One region of the Bradyrhizobium sp. Cp5.3 genome, then DNA from elsewhere that is predicted to be linked to it. Evidence: predicted binding sites of a transcription regulator. Region 1 holds the regulator's gene; each other region holds the start of a gene.
The links. The regulator LexA, encoded in region 1, represses DNA repair genes until DNA is damaged. The targets are predictions, from matches to a motif close to TGTTCNNNNTGTGTTCNG.
Positions count from the first base shown of each region.

Region 1 (6,713 bases):
CATTCGATGATGTTTCCCACCGAAGCCGCGATGATCACGCGGCGAAAATCGCTCGGTACCTGCATGTGCGACTCCTATGGTTTCAAAACGTCTCCTCGCTTGTTTCAGCGGTCGATCTTCTCGCGGGAAGAGCGTGATGCGCGGCGTCGCAGGCGCCATTTCAAACAGTTGCGTCGGCAACGTCTGACCTCAGGCGCGCCTTGCGCCACCTGAGAAGCTCCGGCGGTCTCAGAACCGCGAGCTTTCCCTGCCTTGCCCATCTGTCGGGGAGGAGGGAACCGTATTGTAGTCCCACAACGGGCCGGTAACTCATGAGACTTTCGGCTCAATCGATGGGACACGAGCGTTCTGCGAGGAAGGTCGCTGGGTCCAATCCTCAGCGACTTCTGGTGAGCCGAGAACGGAAAGGCATCTCAGGCGTTGTGAGGGATCCGGAAAAGGATCCCGCCATGCAGAACATCGCAGAGCATATGGAAGTGATCGGCGCCGACGGCGTCCACATCGGCACGGTCGACCGTGTCGAGGGCAACCGCATCAAGCTGACCAGGAAGGACAGCGGTGAGGGCAGCCACAAGGGTCACCACCACTTCATCGACAAGGGCCTGGTCGCTGACGTCGAGGGCAACAAGGTCCGGCTCTCCGCCAAGGCGGCGGTCGCCGTGACGATGGAAGAGGAAAAGTAGCGCCCGTCTCGCTCGTTCCTGATCTGTACCCTATTCGCTCGCCTGCACGTTCCGGTAGCCTCCGCACCCGTCGCGTATCGTAAGGTGCAGGGAATGGCGGAGCCGGGCCGGCCAGTGCGCTCCCAAGGAGTAGCCGGGACTTGGCCAATTGGCCGCGCCGCACCCGCCGGCGGCCTGGTGCCGGCGGGCCTCGGCCTCTGGTCGTCACTTGCGGACACATTGCAGGCCTGGGTGCGTGCCGAAGCGGGCGCGGGGCGGCTGTTGCCGTGGGTGCCGGTGGCCTTCGGCACCGGCATCGCGCTCTATTTCGCCGCCGACCACGAGCCGGTGCTCTCGGTTGCCGCCACCGTGGCGCTGCTGCTGACAGTCGGCGCCGTTCTGTTGCGGCGGAGCCGGCTGTTTGTCGTGGCGATCATGGTCGCCGCCATAGCGGCCGGCTTTGCCATGGCGACCTGGAAGACCGCGCGCATTGCGCACACCGTGCTGGCAAAGCCCCTCTATTCGGTGTCGCTGACCGGCTTCGTCGAGACCCGTGACATCCGCGAGCGCACCGACCGTTTCGTGCTGCGCGTCACCAGCATGGAGGCGCAGCGCAGCGACGTCGCGCTCGAGCGCGTCCGCCTCTCGGTGCGCAAGGGCACGGCGCCTGAGGTCGGCAGCTTCGTGCAGTTGAAGGCGCGGCTGATGCCGCCGCTCTCGCCGCTGCGCCCCGGCAGCTACGATTTCTCCCGCGACATGTTCTTTCAGGGCATCGGCGCTTCCGGTTTCGTGATGGGCGCGATCGCGACCTCGACGCCGCCCGACAGTGGAGGTTTGCGGCTGCGCTACGCTGCGTTCATGCAAGGCCTGCGTGACGCCATCGATGCGCGCATCCGCGCCACGCTCGATGGCGACAAGCGCGCGATCGCCACGGCGCTGCTCACCGGCCGGCGCGATGCGATCACCTCGCCCGTGAATGACGCCATGTTCATCTCGGGGCTCGGCCATGTGCTCTCGATCTCGGGCTACCACATGGCGGTGGTCGCCGGCGTCGTCTTCTTTGCGGTTCGCGCGCTGCTCGCTTTGATCCCGGGCCTCGCCGTCAGCTTTCCGATCAAGAAATGGTCGGCCGCTGCCGCGCTCGTCGCCGCGGCGTTCTATCTCTTGCTGTCCGGCGCGGAGGTCGCCACGCAAAGATCGTTTTTCATGACCGCAGTGGTGCTGATCGCGGTGATGGTCGATCGCCGTGCCATTACCTTCCGGACGCTTGCAGTGGCTGCCCTGATCGTGCTCGCGGTCGCGCCGGAAGCGCTGGTTCACCCCAGTTTTCAAATGTCGTTCGCGGCAACGCTCGGGCTGGTAGCGCTGGTACAGATCGGCATGCCGAACCTGTTCGCCTCGCCCGATCATTCGACGACGGCGCGCATCGCGCTGTGGGGCGGCCGCGAGCTCGCGATGCTGTTCCTGGCCTCGCTCATCGCGGGGCTTGCGACCACGCCCTATGCCGCCTTCCACTTCCACCGTGTCACGCCGTTCGGCGTGCTCGCAAACCTTGCGGCGATGCCGGTGGTTTCGGCGCTGGTGATGCCGGCCGGGCTGTTGGGATTGGTCGCTGCGCCGTTCGGGCTCGACGGCGTGTTCTGGTGGCTGATGGGTGTCGGCATCGACTGGATGATCGCCGTCACGCAGTGGGTTGCGAACCTCCCGGGCGCGGTCGGCGGCATTGCCGCCTTCGGCAACGCGCCATTGGTCGCGGCGAGCATCGGTATCATCCTGATGGGGCTGCTGCGTACGCCCTTACGCTGGTCCGGTGCCCTCGTGCTGTTCATTGCGATCGTCTGGGCGGTGTCCGTGCGCCAGCCGGATATCCTGATCGCCGGCGACGGGCGTACCATTGCAGTGCGCGCCGGCGACGGTCGCCTGCATCTGATCGCGGCGAACAAGGATGCGTTTCTCGCGAAGGAGTGGCTTGCGGCCGATGCCGATCCACGCAGCGCCGGTGACGCCTCGCTCGGCAGCGGCGTGTCATGCGACGAGGCCGGATGCGTGACCCCGCTCGCCGACGGGCGCCTGATCGCCCTGGCGCTGCGCGCCGACGCGCTGTCCGATGATTGCAGCCGGGCCGCGCTGGTGGTGACGGCACGGCCCGCGCCGCCCGATTGCGCGGCGATGGTGGTCGACCGGGATCGTCTGGCAGGACAGGGCGGGCTGGCGCTCATGCGTCGCGGCGACGGCTTTGCGGTGCAGGCGGTGAGGGCGAGGGGCGCAAACCGCCCCTGGTCGCCGGCCGCCGCCGGCGATGGTTATTATGAATCAAATCTCGCGCCACGGCCGGCCACACCGCGCTCCAGGGACGCAACGCCGTCGGAGGCCGACCTTCAGGCCGAGGACTGAAATCGATCGTGTCAGCCGATCGGCAGGCGTGTCACGGTCGGCTGCGGCCTATCGGCGGCCACTTGCGGCTTGTGCTCACCGACCGGCTGGGTCACCGGCAATTGCAGCACGGTTGCGCGCTGGCATTCGACGAGCTGCGTCACCAGCACATACTTGCCGTCCGGGAATTCGATCGCATCATGATGGCGGTCCGGAATGTGCGGATCGACCTTGCCGAACTTGCCGACGCGGGAGTTGATGGTGCGCGTCCAGATCCAGCGATTGTCGTAGCGGACATTGTCGGCGAAGGCGAGCTCCGTCCCCGGCAGCAGGCAGACCGCGACCGAGAGATCGGCTTCCGAAGCGAAGCCGCGTGTCGAGGTGCCGCGGAAGGTTGTCGTGACGATCGTCTCACCGACCTGGGCGGGACGGGTCGCGACGGCATGCAGACTGTAGTCACACATCGCAAGTGCTCCTCATCAGAGATAGCGACCCGTGCCCCCGGAGGCCCAGGCCTCTATCAGGAAGGCTACGATGATATGCGATGTTGAGGGCAAATCTGCGACTTGTGTGCAGACCTGCCGATCACTTTATCTTTTCCACGTTCATCAAGAGCGTTTGGAACAAAGCGCGCTCCTGTGAATTCTTTTATGCTGCGCTTGTCGACATCATTCCTGGATTCATCGGCGCCGCACTACACGCGGCGGAGATCAGTTGCTCCGCACGACGAGCATCGGCTCACGGCTCCGCCGCATGCGCTCAGTACTTCCGGTACAGACCGATCAGCTTGCCCTGAATTTTCACGCGGTTCGGCGGCAGGATGCGCACCTCATAGGCGGCATTGGCGGGCTCGAGCGCGATCGAGGCGCCGCGGCGGCGAAAGCGCTTCAGCGTCGCTTCCTCGTCGTCGATCAGGGCAACCACGATGTCGCCGGTATCGGCGGTCTCGTTGCGCTGGATCAGCGCCATGTCGCCGTCGAGGATGCCGGCCTCAACCATCGAATCGCCGCGCACTTCGAGCGCGTAGTGCTCGCCCGAGCCGAGCATGTCCGGCGGTACGCTGATGGTGTGGCTGCGGGTCTGCAAGGCCTCGATCGGCGTACCGGCCGCGATGCGGCCCATCACCGGCACTGCGACCGGACGCTCGCCTTCGTCCACCGGTGCACTGGAGCCACGCACCTTGCCGAGATTGCCTTCGATGACGCTGGGCGTGAAGCCGCGCCGGCTTCCGGCGGCAGCCTGGAGCTCCGGTAGCTTGATCACTTCGATGGCGCGGGCGCGATTGGGCAGGCGCCGGATGAAGCCGCGCTCCTCGAGCGCGGTGATCAGGCGATGGATACCGGACTTCGAGCGCAGGTCGAGCGCGTCCTTCATCTCGTCGAAGGAGGGCGGCACGCCGCTTTCCTTCAGACGCTCGCTGATGAACCGCAGAAGCTCGTATTGTTTGCGCGTTAACATCTCGACCAAATCCCCCGGTTGATGTCGTTCGATTCCGAGACGCTGAATTCAGCGGCAAGCCGCTAGATGCTCGAAACAAATCATGAACGGACACTATATGTTCGATATGTGTTCCGCAACTGCTTAATTTACCGTGAACGCGACAAAGTTCGCGGAACACGTGTCGCCGTTGCGTTCAACCGGGCAGCCGCAACACCTCGCAAGGCGCGCCGGCGTCGGCCTTCGGCGCGAATGGCGGCCGCACGAGAAGTACCTGTGCCGCAGCGAGATTCGCAAGCAGCGAGGAGTCCTGATGGTTGACGGGCAGCGCAACCAGCGTGCCGTCGTCGCGCACTTCGAGGCGCGCGCGAAGATAGTCCTCGCGCATGTCGTTGGCACTGAGGTCGCGGCCGAGCACGGCGCGCTCGCGGCGGTGGTGAATCACTGCGCGGCCGGCAAGCGCGCGAATCAGCGGCACCGCGAACAGGAAGCCGCAAACGTAGGATGACACGGGATTGCCGGGCAGGCCGATCACGCGCATCGCGCCGAGATGACCGTGCATCATCGGCTTGCCCGGCCGCATCGCGATCTTCCAGAACGACATCGAGATGCCCTCGGCCTTGAGCGCCTGCTGGACCAGGTCGTGGTCGCCGACCGAGGCGCCGCCGGTCGTCAGCAGGATGTCGGCGCCACTCTCGCGCCCGCGGCGGATACCGGCAGTGGTGGCCTCCAGGGTATCGGCGACGACCCCAAGGTCGATCGTTTCGGCGCCTTCGCTGCGGGCGAGCGCGTGGAGGGCGTAGCCGTTGGAGTAGACGATCTGGCCGGGCCCGGGCGTCGAGCCCGGCATCACCAGCTCATCGCCGGTCGCGAGGATCGCGACCTTCGGACGGCGGCGGATGGGAAGGCGGGGATGGTTCATGCCGGCGGCGAGCGCGAGGTCGCGCTCGGTGAGGCGGGTTCCCTTCCGCAGCAGCACGTCGCCCTCGCGAAAATCGACGCCGGCGGGGCGGATGTGCCGGCCGGCAATGGCGGCCTCCTTGATCGTGACGCGCTTGCCCTCAGCGACCGTATCCTCCTGGATCACGACGGCGTCCGCGCCATCGGGAACGACGCCACCGGTGAAGATCCGCACCGCTTCGCCGGCGCCCACCGTCCCCGCGAACGGCCGGCCCGCGGCGACCTCGCCGATCACGGAGAGCTGCGTGTCGACATTGGCCACATCGCTCGCGCGCACGGCGTAGCCGTCCATCGCCGACATCGCCTGCGGCGGCTGCGTACGCCGGGCCGCAACATCGCGCGCGAGCACGCGATGGAAGGCATCGTCGAGCGCGATCGTTTCCTCGGCCAGAGGCTCTGCACCCGCGAGTACGGCGGCAAGCGCATCGGAAACCGGCATGAGGGCCACGGCGAACTCCCGCTACAAATCGAAGGACTGGTCGGCAAGGTTCTAGCCGAGTGGAGGGGCCGAAGCAAAAGGGCTCCGGAAGCGCAGGTCACGCGCACGTCCCTGCGATGTTGACCAGGCGGGAAATCTATTTCTGCAGCAAGAGCCGCACCAACTCGGCCTGCCGACTCACGCCGGTCTTATCAAAAATCCTCGACAGGTGGCTGCGTGCGGTTCCATCGGTGATGCCGAGCCGCTCGGCCGTGGTCTTGCGGCCGTCGCCCTTCACAATCTCGAGCGCGAACGCGGCTTCGGCGCGGGTGAGGCCGTAGCGCTCGCGCAACGCCTCGAGTCTTGCCCGCGCATTGGGCTCGGGGTCGGTGATGAGCAGCATCGCGCTCGAGCGCCAGCCGGAGGCGAGCGGCACGGCGCTCTCCGTCCAATCGCTGCCGACCGGCGTCACCTGCACGTGCAGCGGCATGCGGCCGGGCGGCCGGCGCAGGCTCATCTCGCCGCCGATGCGAACAGGATTGTCGAGGCTGCACGAACCGATCAGCGTCCGCAGACGGCGGCCGTCTTCGCTGTTGACGGCGCTCAGCGCGCCCGCCTCGAGCACGACGCTATCGGCGACGTCGAGCAGTTCACGCGCGCGGCGATTGACGAATACCGGACGTGCCTGAGCGTCCGCGAGCACGAACCCCTGATCGAGTTCGTCGAGGCCCGCCAGCGCCGCGCGGCCGGTGATGTCGAGCTGGTGCGTGTGCCGCTGGAAGGCAACCGCGCGCACGAGGTGCTGCGCCAGGGTCGCAAACAGCCGTCGTGCCTTGCCGTCATAGGATGGCAGGTTGGACGGC
Region 1 is NZ_AUFA01000003.1:200,360-207,072, forward strand. It holds gene K289_RS0106245 (MFS transporter) at 1-65, opposite strand, end outside; gene K289_RS0106250 (DUF2171 domain-containing protein) at 450-683, shown strand; gene K289_RS0106255 (ComEC/Rec2 family competence protein) at 777-3,056, shown strand; gene K289_RS51420 (hypothetical protein) at 3,068-3,499, opposite strand; gene lexA (transcriptional repressor LexA) at 3,795-4,493, opposite strand; gene glp (gephyrin-like molybdotransferase Glp) at 4,669-5,880, opposite strand; gene K289_RS0106275 (helix-turn-helix transcriptional regulator) at 6,008-6,713, opposite strand, start outside.

Region 2 (6,713 bases), on a different contig from region 1:
AGGATGTTGTCGCGGTCGATCCGCGAGGGCGAAGCGACGGCGACCGAGACCTGCGCGGTCGCGCAGATCTTGTCGAACAGTCTTTCGCGCTCTTCCGCGGTCAGCCGCTTGGAATCGTCGATGCCGCGCGGGATGCGGTCGGGATCGAGGATCACGGCCGCCGCCACCACCGGGCCAGCAAGCGGCCCGCGGCCGGCCTCGTCGCAGCCCGCCACCGGCCAGACACCGCGCTTGATCAGCGCCCGCTCGCGGCGAAAGCTCGGCGGCGCGATCGCGATGATGCCCTTCTTTCCTGCGCTCTTGGCGGGCTCGGCCTTGCCGGCCGAAGCTTTTGTCGTCTTCGCCGCAGCCTTCCTGGCGGCGTCCTTCTTTGGCGCGTCCTTGGCCGGCTTGGCGGATTTGTCCCGAATCATGGCCGGGATCGTGCGCAAGCGGTCCGGCCTGCGCAACAGGGAACCCCAGACAATTCCCGTTATTCAGGTGCGCCGGTTCACTCGGCCAGATGCACCCGCCGATCGTCGCCGACCTCAATCCCGGGCGCGACCACCACTTCCCAGGGATGGCCGTCGGGATCGGCGAAGTAGCCGGAATAGCCGCCATAGTCGGTCTCATGCGCGGCCTTCAGCAGAGCCGCTCCCTTGCTGGCGGCAAATGCCAGCACGGCATCGACCTCCTCGCGCGTCCGGCAGTTCCAGGCGAGCGTCATGCCGCGAAAGGCAAGTGGCCTCGGCCTGTCCGGCAATGTGGCGTCCGCCGCGAGCTGATCCCAGGGAAACAGGCCAAGCACCGGGCCGCCGGTGTCGAAGAAGGCGACTGCCTCGCCGGTCGCCTTCAGCCGGCGAGCAAAGCCGAGCGCTTCGTAGAACGCGATGCTGGCGCGGATGTCGCTCACGCCGAGCGTGATGACGGTGAGCCGCGACACCGGGGCAGGTAATTCCTTACTCATGACACGCCTCGTTGGCTTTCGCCACTCAGAACAAGCTCAGCTGCTCGCCGTTCTGCTTCGGCCTCGCAAAGTGATCCGTCGTCAGCTTCGAGCGCCGCTTGTTGAGCCCGAGCTTGTCGCAGGCGATCTCGAAGCGGCGGCCGATGGTCCAGGCCATCGGGCCGGTGCCCTTCATCCGCTCGCCCCATTTCGCGTCGTAGTCGCGACCGCCGCGCATGTCGCGGATCAGGGTGAAGACATGGCGATAGCGGTCCGGATAGTTCGCCATCAGCCATTCGCGGAAGAGATCGCGCACCTCGAGCGGCAGCCGGAGCAGCACGTAGGATGCTTCCTTGACGCCGGCATGCGCGGCGGCATCCAGAATGCGCTCGATCTCCGAATCGTTCAGCGCGGGGATCACGGGCGCGACCATGACGGTGGTCGGAATGCCGGCATCCGAGAGCTGCTTCAGCGCCTCCAGCCGCTTCGGCGGCGTGGACGCCCGCGGCTCCATGGTGCGCGCGAGCTTGGGATCGAGCGTCGTGACCGAGATCGCGACCTTGGCGAGGTTGCGCTTTGCCATCCGCGCGAGAATGTCGATGTCGCGGGCGACCAGCGCCGACTTGGTGACGATGCCGACGGGATGCCCGGCGCGCTCCAGCACCTCCAAAATGCCACGCATGATTTTGCGCTCGCGCTCGATCGGCTGATAGGGATCGGTGTTGGTGCCGATCGCGATCATCCGCGGCTCGTAACCGGGTGCGGCGAGCTCCTTCTCCAGCAGCGCCGGCGCCTCGGGCTTGGCGAACAACTTGGACTCGAAGTCGAGCCCCGGCGACAGGCCGAGATAGGCGTGCGTCGGCCGCGCGAAGCAGTAGACGCAGCCATGCTCACAGCCGCGATAGGGATTGATCGAACGGTCGAAACCGATATCGGGGGAGTCGTTGCGGGTAATCACCTTGCGTGAGGTGTCGACCGCAACCGTGGTCTTGAACGGCGGCAGGTCGTCCAGGCTCTGCCAGCCGTCGTCAAAGGCGACGCGCGCCTCGGCCTCGTAGCGGCCACTGGCGTTGGATTGCGCGCCCCGCCCTCGCCTCCGCTCGCGGTCGATGGCGACCGAAAGCTCGGGGAAATCGGAAGGCGCACCCGCCGGCTCGGAGGGCGCCGTGACCGGCGGGTGCCTGAGGGCATGAAGGGATGCTCGACTCATGGAGCCAAGATAGCACGCAAAAGGAACAAATCAAGAACAAGAGCAAAAATCCGCAAAACAACCCCATGCAAAGTAGCCGCCCAAACTTTGCGCGCCGGATTTTGACATCGCGCAAGGGGCTGCCGGTGCGATCCCGTTTGATAACAACCAGGGATCGATCACGCGCCAACGAGGTTGGTGACGATCGCTGCGTGAAGGGTCGGCAAACATGACAGACAGACAACAAAGAGGCGCCGCCACCGGCGACCTCGACCTCCTCGACCGTTACTGGCGCGCCGCAAACTATTTATCCGTCGGGCAAATCTACCTTCTGGACAATCCGCTGCTGCGCGAGCCCTTGCGGCCCGAGCACATCAAGCCGCGCCTGCTCGGCCATTGGGGCACGACGCCAGGGCTGAACTTCATCTACGCCCATCTCAATCGCGTCATCCGCGCGCTGGACCTCAACGTCCTCTATGTCTGCGGTCCCGGCCATGGCGGGCCGGGCATGGTGGCCAACACCTATCTCGAAGGCACATACAGCGAAATCTATCCAAACATCGGGCGCAACGCGGACGGATTGCGCAGGCTTTTCCGGCAGTTCTCCTTTCCCGGCGGCATCCCGAGCCACGCGGCGCCGGAAACGCCGGGCTCGATCCATGAGGGCGGCGAACTGGGCTACGCGCTGGTGCACGCCTATGGCGCCGCGCTCGACAATCCCGACCTGATCGTTGCCTGCGTCGTCGGTGACGGCGAAGCCGAGACCGGCCCGCTCGCGGCGTCCTGGCATTCGAACAAGTTCCTGAACCCGGTCCATGACGGCGCGGTGCTGCCGATCCTCCATCTCAACGGCTACAAGATCGCCAACCCGACTGTGCTCGGGCGGATGCGCGACGAGGAAATCCGCGAGCTGTTCCGCGGGTTTGGCCACGAGCCCCTGTTCGTCGAGGGCGACGATCCCAAGCTCATGCACCGGATCATGGCGGATGCGCTCGACGTCGCGCTCGCCAGCATCCGCTCGATCCAGCAGCACGCCCGCGACGGGCGGAAGGCGATTGAGCGGCCGCGCTGGCCGATGATCGTGCTGCGCAGCCCGAAGGGCTGGACCGGCCCCAAGGAGGTCGATGGCAAGAAGGTCGAAGGCTTTTGGCGCGCGCATCAGGTGCCGGTCGCGAGTTGCCGGGAAAATCCCGCGCATCTGAAGGTGCTCGAAGACTGGATGCGCAGCTACGAGCCCGAAAAACTGTTCGATGCGAACGGCAAGCTGATCGGCGAGCTTCAGGCGCTTGCGCCTGAAAGCGACCGCCGCATGGGCGCCAATCCGCACGCCAATGGCGGGCTGCTGAAGAAAGAGCTGAAGCTGCCGGACTATCGCGGCTTCGCGGTCGAGGTGACGCAACCCGGCGGCATCACCGCGGAAGCGACGCGCGAGCTCGGAAAATTCCTGCGCGACGTCATCCGCCTCAATGCGGACGCGCGCAACTTCCGCATCATGGGACCGGACGAGACCGCGTCAAACCGGCTCGATGCGGTGTTCGAGGCCACGGAACGGGTGTGGATGGAAACAATCGAGCCCTACGACGTCAATCTCGCGCAGGACGGCCGCGTCATGGAGGTCCTGAGCGAGCATCTCTGTCAGGGCTGGCTCGAAGGCTATTTGCTCACCGGACGCCACGGCTTCTTCTCCTGCTATGAGGCCTTCATCCACATCGTGGATTCCATGTTCAACCAGCACGCCAAATGGCTGAAGGTCTCGCGCGAGCTGCCGTGGCGGCGCCCGATCGCCTCCCTCAACTACCTCCTGACCTCGCATGTCTGGCGGCAGGACCATAACGGCTTCAGCCACCAGGATCCCGGCTTCGTCGATCTCGTCACCAACAAGAAGGCCGACATCGTCCGCGTCTATTTCCCGCCGGACGCCAACACGCTTCTGTGGATCGCCGATCACTGCCTGCGCACTTATGATCGCATCAACGTGATCGTCGCCGGCAAGCAGCCAGCGCCGCAATGGCTCTCGATGCAGGAAGCCGCCACTCACTGCGACGCCGGCATCGGCATCTGGACATGGGCGGGGACGGAAGACGCGGGCGAGGAGCCCGACGTGGTGATGGCCTGCGCCGGCGACGTGCCGACGCTGGAGACGCTCGCCGCCGTGGACCTGCTGCGCAAGGCGCTGCCGGACTTGAAAATCCGCGTCGTCAACGTCGTCGACCTGATGACGCTGCAACCGAAGGGGCAGCATCCGCACGGCCTGTCCGACCGCGACTTCGACAGCCTGTTCACCCGCGACAAGCCGGTGATCTTCGCCTATCACGGCTATCCCTATCTGATCCATCGCCTGACCTATAACCGCACCAATCATGCCGGAATGCATGTGCGCGGCTTCGCCGAGGAAGGCACCACGACGACGCCGTTCGACATGGTCGTGCTCAACCAGCTCGATCGCTATCACCTCGCGATCGAGGCGATCGAGCGCGCGCCGGGCTTTGCGACCAAAGCCGCGCAGGTAAAACAGCAATTCCGCGACGCGCTGATCAGGCATTCGCGTTATGTGCGCGAGCATGGCGAGGACATGCCGGAGATCTGCGACTGGGTCTGGCCGGGCAAGACGGACTGACATCATGTCGTCGTTCGACGCCGTCCTCGTTCTCAACGCCGGCTCGTCGAGCATCAAGTTCGGCCTGTTCGACATCTCGGCGGCCGAACCTGCCCTGCTCTGCAAGGGCTTGCTCGATGAGCACGAAGCCAAGCCGCGGCTCGTGGTGAAGAGCCCATCGGGCCAGAACCTATTGGAACAGCAGAGGGCGACATCGGATACCGATGGCGATCGTTTGCTCGCAGACGTGCTCGCCTTCATCGACGACCATTTCGGCGAACGCCACGTGCGCGCGATAGGGCACCGCATCGTTCATGGCGGGCCGGATTACTCCGGCCCCGTCGAACTGACGGAAGACGTCTACGCGAGGCTGGAGGCGCTGACGCCCCTTGCGCCACTGCATCAGCCGCGCTGCCTCGCGCCGGTCCGTATCGTCAGGACGATACGACCCGACCTGACGCAGATCGCCTGCTTCGATACCGCCTTTCACCACGGCCTCGCACCACCGGCGAGCCGCTTCGCCATTCCGAGACGCTATGAAGAGCGCGGCCTGCGGCGCTACGGCTTTCACGGCCTCTCGTTCGAATACGTCGCAGGCCGCCTTGCCGAGATCGCACCACAGCCCGCGGCAGGGCGCACCGTCATCGCGCATCTCGGCAACGGCGCGAGCCTTTGCGCGCTCCGTGATGGCCGTAGCGTCGACACCACGATGGGATTGACGCCGCTCGACGGGCTGATGATGGGCACGCGCTGCGGCACGATCGATCCCGGTGTCCTGCTCTATCTGCTCGATCACGAGAAGATGCCGAGCGATGCCGCGCAGCGCCTGCTCTACCAGGAGTCCGGCCTGCTCGGCGTCTCCGGGATCTCCGCGGACATGCGCACGCTGCTCGCAAGCGGCGAGGCCGCCGCAAGTGAGGCGATCGATCTCTTCACCTTCCGCGTTGCGCAGCAGGTTGCGATGATGGCGAGCACGCTCCAGGGGCTGGATCGCCTGGTCTTCACCGGCGGCATCGGCGAGCACAGCAGCGAGATACGCAGCGAGATCTCTGCGCGGCTCGCCTGGCTCGGCGCACGCATCGACCCGCGTGCGAATGGCGAGGCCCATGAGCGCATCAACAGCCGCGACAGCATCGTCGACATCTTCGTCATCCCGACCAGCGAAGAACTGACCATCGCGCGGCATTGCGCGGCGGTGCTGCACGAGCTCGCGATCATGTGACGATTTCATGAATGATCTAGCGCAACAATGCCAGCGCCGGTTCGGCGCATAAGAGCGCATCGAACGCTGTGCGGACCGACCATGAAAACCCATATCATTGAAGAGCTCGGACAGGGCGCCATTCTGCTGCCGTCGCTGGTGGCGGAAGGGCTGGCCGCCAACGACCGCATCAAGGTGCGGATGAGCGCGCTACAAGCGGCAACCCGTCATGCGCAGGAGCCCGGACAGCCCGCCGGCGACCTGGCTCTCGAAAGCCAGAATGCAGGCGTTGCGCCTGCCGCCATCGCGACGCTGATCGGCGGCGCCCATCTGATCGGACAGGGCCGGCTCGCGGCCCCGAACCTTTCGAAGCTGATGAAGGAAATTCAGGACGACGCGGTCACAATGATCCGTGCCGTCGAGGCCGGCGCAAGCGGTGAAGGCGAAAAGGCGAATGCACGGCTCGACGCGATCCGGACCGCGGGCCTGCTCGAGGCCGCCAGCGAGATCGAGATCTCCCGCATCGCGCGTCTGACCGGGGTGGCCGAAACCGGCGACAGCCTGCACCGGCTGGTCATGGATCTGCACAAGCAGCTCAACAGACTTGCGGCGAGCTGCTCGGAGGAAGTACTCGACGGCGCCCATGCCTTCGGCCTGCACAGCGAAGACCGTGGCGCGGTTGCGGCCTTCATGAAAGGCCTGAACGCAACACGCGGTCTCAAATTCAATCATCCCGGCCTCGACACCATGGCGACGCGCGCCGGCGGCCGGCTGCTGATCCAGAACGACATCGGGACCACGG
Region 2 is NZ_AUFA01000018.1:102,172-108,884, forward strand. It holds gene K289_RS0123590 (ribonuclease HII) at 1-413, opposite strand, end outside; gene K289_RS0123595 (VOC family protein) at 491-946, opposite strand; gene K289_RS0123600 (PA0069 family radical SAM protein) at 972-2,135, opposite strand; gene K289_RS0123605 (phosphoketolase) at 2,344-4,731, shown strand; gene K289_RS0123610 (acetate/propionate family kinase) at 4,736-5,932, shown strand; gene K289_RS0123615 (hypothetical protein) at 6,014-6,713, shown strand, end outside.
Region 2: the regulator LexA is predicted to act here: its motif matches at 2,157-2,174, upstream of K289_RS0123600 (PA0069 family radical SAM protein).

Region 3 (6,713 bases), on a different contig from region 1:
CATCGTGGATGTGCCCATCAGCACCGCGAATGCCAGGCCCGCAGCGGCGACCTATCAGGAGATTCGTTCGGTGCTGACGGCGGGCGGCGTGCCGTCGCGCGCGATCGTCCAGCATCCATACCGTCCCGAGGATCCGGGTCTGCTGCCGACCATCCGGCTGAGCTATTCCAGGATCGCAGCCGTCGCCGGCCCCTGCGGCCTGTGGCCGGAAGACATAGGTCCTTCCATCCTCAACCCCGGCTACAACGAGAACCAGCCCTACTTCAATCTGGGCTGCGCCAGCCAGCGCAATCTCGCGGCAATGATCGACAACCCTGCCGACCTCGAGCAACCGCGGGCGGAAACGCCGGTCTATACCGCACGGCGCGACATCGCCTTCGACCGCTATCGCAAGGGCTCGCCGACTTCGACCACCTATCCCGAGGCTGACAAGGCCAAACTCAGCGACACAGGCAAATGACAGACGGCCACGAAGACCAAGCGGACGATCCGCGGCACCCCGAGGAACACATTGCGCCGGTCCCGCGCATTTCGGTGCAGGCGTTTTGCGAGACCGAGCAGACGCTCGCCGCGGTGACCGCGGCGGGTCAGGACCGTCGTCTCGCCAAGGCGCATCTCACCGCCAAGGAGGGCGGCCTTGCCGCGGCGATCGAAGTCTATGATTCGATGCCGACGCCGAACGTGATCGTGATCGAATCCGACGGCACGCGCGACATCCTCGAAGGGCTCGATGACCTCGCCGGCGTCTGCGATCCCGGCACGCGCGTGGTCGTGATCGGCAATCCCAACGATGAGGCGCCCTATCGCGAGCTCGTACGTCGCGGCGTCAACGACTACGTGGTGGGCCCGGTCGAGACCATCGACGTGGTGCGCTCGATCTGCAGCTTGTTCTCGGCCTCGGAAGCCATCATCACCGGCCGCGTCATCGCGGTGGTCGGCGCCAAGGGCGGCGTTGGCGCATCCACCGTGGCGCACAACGTGGCCTGGACCATCGCGCGCGATCTGGCGCTCGATTCGGTCGTGATCGATCTCGACCTCGCCTTCGGCACCGCAGGCCTCGACTACAATCAGGATCCGATCCAGGGCATCGCCAACGCGGTGCTGTCGCAGGATCGTCCCGATACTGCGCTGATGGAGCGCCTGCTCGCCAAATGCACCGAGCATCTCAGCCTGCTCGCCGCGCCGGCGACGCTTGATCGCGTCTATGATTTCGGCGCTGAGGCGTTCGACGCGGTGTTCGACACGCTGCGGATGACTACGCCCTGCATCGTGCTCGACGTTCCCCATCAATGGTCGGGCTGGACCCGGCGTGCGCTCGTCAGCGCCGACGACATCCTGATCGTGGCCGAGCCCGATCTCGCCAACTTGCGCAACACCAAGAACATGCTGAGCGTGCTGAAGGGCGCGCGGCCCAACGATCGGCCACCGCTCTACTGCATCAACCAGGTCGGCATGCCCAAGCGCGCGGAGATCGAGGTCAAGGCGTTCGCCAAGACGATGGAAAGCCAGCCGATCGCGGTGATCCCGTTCGATTCGAAGCTGTTCTCGACCGCCGCCAACAACGGCCAGATGATCGCGGAAGTCTCCAGGAGCCACCGCACCACCGAGCTGTTCCAGAACATGGCGAACCGTCTCGCCGGGCGCGGCGACATGAAAAAGCCGAAGCGCTCGCTGCTCGGGCCGTTGCTGAAGAAGCTGAAGGGCAGGGGCGGGCGCAGCTCCGCGCCGCATCGCAAGGCGTCGTAAGCCTAAACCTGTGGCGGGCTATTTGTTGTCGGCCCGCTGCTGCCTTTTCGCCAGGAGCTGGCGCAGCGCCGCGACCTTGGCCTCGGCTTCGGTCGGCGGCAGATCGGCCTTCACGATGGTCTCGGCCTCGGACTGCTTTCCTTCCAACCCCAGCACGAAGGCGAAATTGGTCCGGACGCGGGAATTGGCGGGATTGCGCTCGTAGGCACGCCGCAACGTCTCCTCCGCCCTGGGCAGATTGTTCTGGAGCACATAGGACAGGCCGAGATTGGACAGCACCAACGGCTCGTCGGGTACGATCTTCAGCGCAGTCGCGTAATATTGCTGCGCTTCCTCGTTGCGGCCGAGCTGATCCAGCACCGCGCCCTGCGCCGACAGGATGCGCCAGTCGGGATCCTCCGGCGTGTGCGCGCGGCTCAGCACGTCGAAGGCCTGCTGGAAATTGCCATTATCGGCGAGCGCGCGGCCGTAGCCGGCGAGCAGCGCCTTGTTGCTGGGATGGCCGAGCACGGCCTGCTCCAGCACCGCAACCGCCTGGGCGCGCTGGCCGGTCTCGCGCAGCGCCTTGCCGTATTCGAGCGCGACGTTGGGATCGCTCGGCTTGGCGCGATAGCGCTCGCGCAAAGCGTCCACGTCCGGCTTGGCGTCTTGCTTGCCCGCGGTTTCCGTCTTGCCGCCGAGCGCACCGGTGATGTCCTCGAGGCCCGTGGTCTGGCAGCCACCGAGGGCGAGCACCAGGAGCGCGGGAAGGAGGAATCTCGCCGGAGGAGAGGCAAGGGGCGAACGCTTGGACATGCTCTGATCTACCGTCGGCGAGTGATCAGAGATGCTTTGCCGATTAACGCTAAATTCCCGTTAAGGGAGCACGCCCGGCGAATCTATTGTTTGAGCATGATCTCCGCGCAAACGCGTTTCGCGTTTGTCGCGAGGGAAAACCGCCGCACACTTTTCCGGATCATGCTCGCCCTAGTCGGTGAATTCGGCGCCAAATTCGCAGCCGATGCGCCAACGCAGGCGGCATTGGCGGGAATAGTCGGGCGCGAAGATGATGGTGAATTGCGGCGGCACTTCCAAGAACTCCGCCACCACTTTCACGCCACCGTCGGAAATATCCGTGATCGTGCAGTCCCTCGGCAGCGAGCCCGCGCCAAAATGAATCTTGGCGAGCCGACTGCACACCCGACGTTCGCTTCTGCGGCGATTTGCAAGCATTTCGATTGTTCACTGGTTAGATCACGGCCCATCCCGCGAGCCTAGGAGTAGCGAACATTCGTTGGAATGTGCTGAGCATAGAAGCTCGCATTCGAGGCGTATTGTCCCGATCCCGTTTACGATCCGTTAGGGCTTCTCTCGCCGCGAAATTGTTCCCGTATTGTTCTTGTCAGGTGCGCTGCGCCCTGCTACCCTTGATTGTGCGAGGGGCAGCCTGGGTCGAAGATGGTTCAGCGGGTTTCTACAGTCGCCTTTGAGGGGATCGAGGCCCGCACGGTCGACGTGCAGGTGCAGGTCGCGCCGGGTCTGCCGGCCTTTGCCATCGTCGGCCTGCCGGACAAGGCGGTATCCGAGGCCCGCGAACGGGTCCGCTCGGCGCTGATCGCCTCCGGCCTGGCTCTGCCGGCGCGGCGGATCACCGTCAATCTTGCGCCCGCCGATCTGCCCAAGGAAGGCAGCCATTACGACCTGCCGATCGCGCTCGGCCTGATGGCGGCGATCGGGGCGATTCCGCCGGATGCGCTGACGGGTTTCACCGTACTTGGCGAGCTCGGCCTCGACGGCTCGATCGCGCCGGTGGCCGGCGTTCTGCCTGCCGCGATCGGCGCCAATACGCGCGAGGAGGGGCTGATCTGTCCGGCCGCCTGCGGCTCGGAGGCGGCCTGGGCGAGCCCGGACATCCAGATCATCGCCGCGAGTTCGCTGATTCAGATCGCCAACCATTTCAAGGGCACGCAGGTGCTGTCGCGGCCCTCACCGAAGGTGCATGAGGCCGCCGCCTCAACGCTCGACCTGCGTGACATCAAGGGCCAGGAGAGCGCCAAGCGGGCGCTGGAGATCGCGGCGGCCGGCGGACATCACCTCCTGATGATCGGCGCACCCGGCGCCGGCAAATCGATGCTGGCCGCGCGCCTGCCGTCGATCCTGCCGCCGCTGTCGCCGAGCGAGCTGTTGGAGGTCTCGATGATCGCCTCCGTTGCCGGCGAGATCCAGGGCGGCGCGCTGACGTCGCGGCGGCCGTTCCGCTCGCCGCATCATTCCGCCAGCATGGCCGCACTCACCGGCGGCGGCATGCGGGCAAAGCCCGGCGAGATCTCGCTGGCGCATCAAGGCGTGCTGTTCCTCGACGAGCTGCCCGAATTCGATCCGCGCGTCTTGGATTCGCTGCGCCAGCCGCTGGAGAACGGCGAGGTCTCGGTGTCCCGCGCCAATCACCGCGTGACTTATCCGGCGCGTTTCATGCTGGTCGCGGCGATGAATCCCTGCCGCTGCGGCAATGCGTTCGAGCCGGGCTATGCCTGCAAGCGCGGTCGCATCGATCGCTGCACGGCCGACTACCAGGCGCGCATCTCGGGCCCACTGATGGACCGCATCGACCTGCGCATCGAGGTGCCGGCGGTCACTGCTGCCGATCTGATCCTGCCGCCGCCGGCGGAGGGCTCGGCGGAAGTCGCCGCGCGCGTGGCCGCGGCGCGCGACATCCAACTCGCGCGCTATGCCGATGCGGGGCTGCCGCATGTCCGCACCAATGCCGAGGCGCCGGCCTCGGTGCTGGAGGAGATCGCCAAGCCTGACGCGCAGGGCCAGAAACTGCTGCGCGATGCCGCCGAGAGCATGCGGCTGTCGGCGCGCGGCTATCACCGCGTGCTGCGGGTGGCGCGCACGCTCGCCGACCTCGACGCCGCGGACAAGATCGGCCGGCTGCATCTCGCCGAGGCGCTGTCCTACCGCGCACTCGCAGAGGATGTGCGCCAGATGGCGTAACGACCTTGGGCATCAACCCGGCGGTAACGAGTTTCCTTTACGCTCTGCAAACCATAAGGCCCGCAAGTGTCCGCGCGGCCCGGCGAGTAGAGTGTGATGTTGCGTTTCAAGATCCTGGCCTCGGTTGTTCCCCTCCTGGCGGCTGCGGTGTTCGCTCGCAGCGAGATCGGATCGGTCTCGCATCCCTGCATCGCGATTGGCGAAACCTCGGTCGAGCTGACATCCCTGTTCTGGACGGCCGGCGTCCAGGTCGCCTTCACCGAAGATCCCGCGCAGGCCACGGTACGGGTCCAGATCACCGAGAACGCGGATGCCGCGGATTTCGCGGTGGTCGACGACGGCATCAGCGACGAGCCGGGCGCCTGCGAGGCCAATGCCGCGACGCGCCTGGTCGCGATTTCCGCGAATCCGGGCCATGACCGTGCGGTGATCTATCTTTCCACCGACGGGCCAGCCGACTACCGCATCTATGTGCGCTCGAAGACGTTCTCGCAGCGCGAGGCGGCGGCGCTGATCGTCGGCGCCCGCGGCGTCCACCATCATCTCCAGGCCGCCGCGCTCTGAGGCATTAACCCCTCATCAACCCTGTTTGGAGGCGGCTTCCAAACCTCAAACTGTTCGCAAGGTCGGCCGGGACATCGTCGCTGCGCGCGATCACAGGGTTTCGGAAAGAGTCGGGGTCGGTAGGGATGGGTCGGACGTTCCGGATCAAGGTGCGCATGCGCCGCTTCAGGCGCAGCCATCCCAGGATCGCCTTCGCGATCCGCTCGTTCATGATCTTCTCGGCGACGTTCGGCGCCGCCTATGGCTTCATCACCGGCAGCCGGGCCGAGAATTCCGGCTACGACCCCAATGCGTTTGCAATCGGCGCAAGCTTTCTGTTCGCGCTTGCCTGCCTCGGCCTTGCGACGCTGAGCATGCGGCTGCGCTTCGTCAACAAGAGGATGCGCAAGCTCGCGGTCCACAACGAGGCGCTGATCGACCGCAATTGGGAGCTGAAGGAGGCCGAGGAACGCGCGCGCAGCCTCTTTGAGTCGCAAGGTGATCTCATCGTGCTGCGCGACCATCAGGGCCGCATCACCTTCGCCAACGACGCCTATTGCGCTCTGGCCGGTGAGGTCCGCACCGCGCTGGTCGGCACCCGCTTCGATTTCGACGTGCTGGAGCAGGGCGACAGCGCGCGCGAAAGCAACGGCACGCGCATCCACGACCAGAAGATCGCAACGCATCTCGGCGCGCGCTGGATCGCCTGGCGCGAAGGTTATGTCCGTCTCGATGCCGGCCAGCCCGCCGAATTGCAGAGCGTCGGACGCGACGTCACCGACCGCACCGAGACCGAACGCGCGCTGTCGGATGCACGCGACCAGGCCGATGCCGCGAGCCGCGCCAAGTCGCGCTTCCTCGCGATGGCCTCGCACGAGATCCGCACGCCGCTGAACGGCATCATGGGCATGAGCGGGCTCCTGCTCGACACCACGTTGACGCCGGAGCAGACGACCTATGCCAGGGCCGTGAAAACCTCGGGCGAAGCGCTGATGGCGCTGATCGAGGAGCTGCTCGACTATTCCAAGATCGAGGCCGGCAAGCTCGACCTCGAGCTGCGTCCCTTCGCGCTGTCGACCCTGATCGAGGAGATCACGGAGCTGCTGGCGCCGCGGGCGCAGGCCAAGACTCTCGAGATCGCCGCCTATGTCGACGAGCGTCTGCCGCTCGAAGTCATGGGCGATGCCGCACGGCTACGCCAGGTGCTGCTCAATCTCGCCGGCAACGCCATCAAGTTCACCGCGAGCGGCGGGGTCGCGCTGATCGTTGAGCCCGGCATCTGGCCCAATGAGATCAGCTTTCTGGTCCGCGACACCGGCATCGGCATCGCGCCGGAAGCGCAGTCACGCATCTTCCGCGAATTCGAGCAGGCCGACGAGCGCGTCGCGCGCACCTATGGCGGCACCGGGCTCGGCCTTGCGATCAGCGAACGCATCGTCAAGCGCATG
Region 3 is NZ_AUFA01000020.1:100,749-107,461, reverse strand. It holds gene K289_RS0125045 (CpaD family pilus assembly protein) at 1-460, shown strand, start outside; gene K289_RS0125040 (AAA family ATPase) at 457-1,746, shown strand; gene K289_RS0125035 (tetratricopeptide repeat protein) at 1,765-2,541, opposite strand; gene K289_RS0125030 (PilZ domain-containing protein) at 2,713-2,958, opposite strand; gene K289_RS0125025 (YifB family Mg chelatase-like AAA ATPase) at 3,184-4,722, shown strand; gene K289_RS0125020 (hypothetical protein) at 4,819-5,286, shown strand; gene K289_RS0125015 (ATP-binding protein) at 5,412-6,713, shown strand, end outside.
Region 3: the regulator LexA is predicted to act here: its motif matches at 3,109-3,126, upstream of K289_RS0125025 (YifB family Mg chelatase-like AAA ATPase).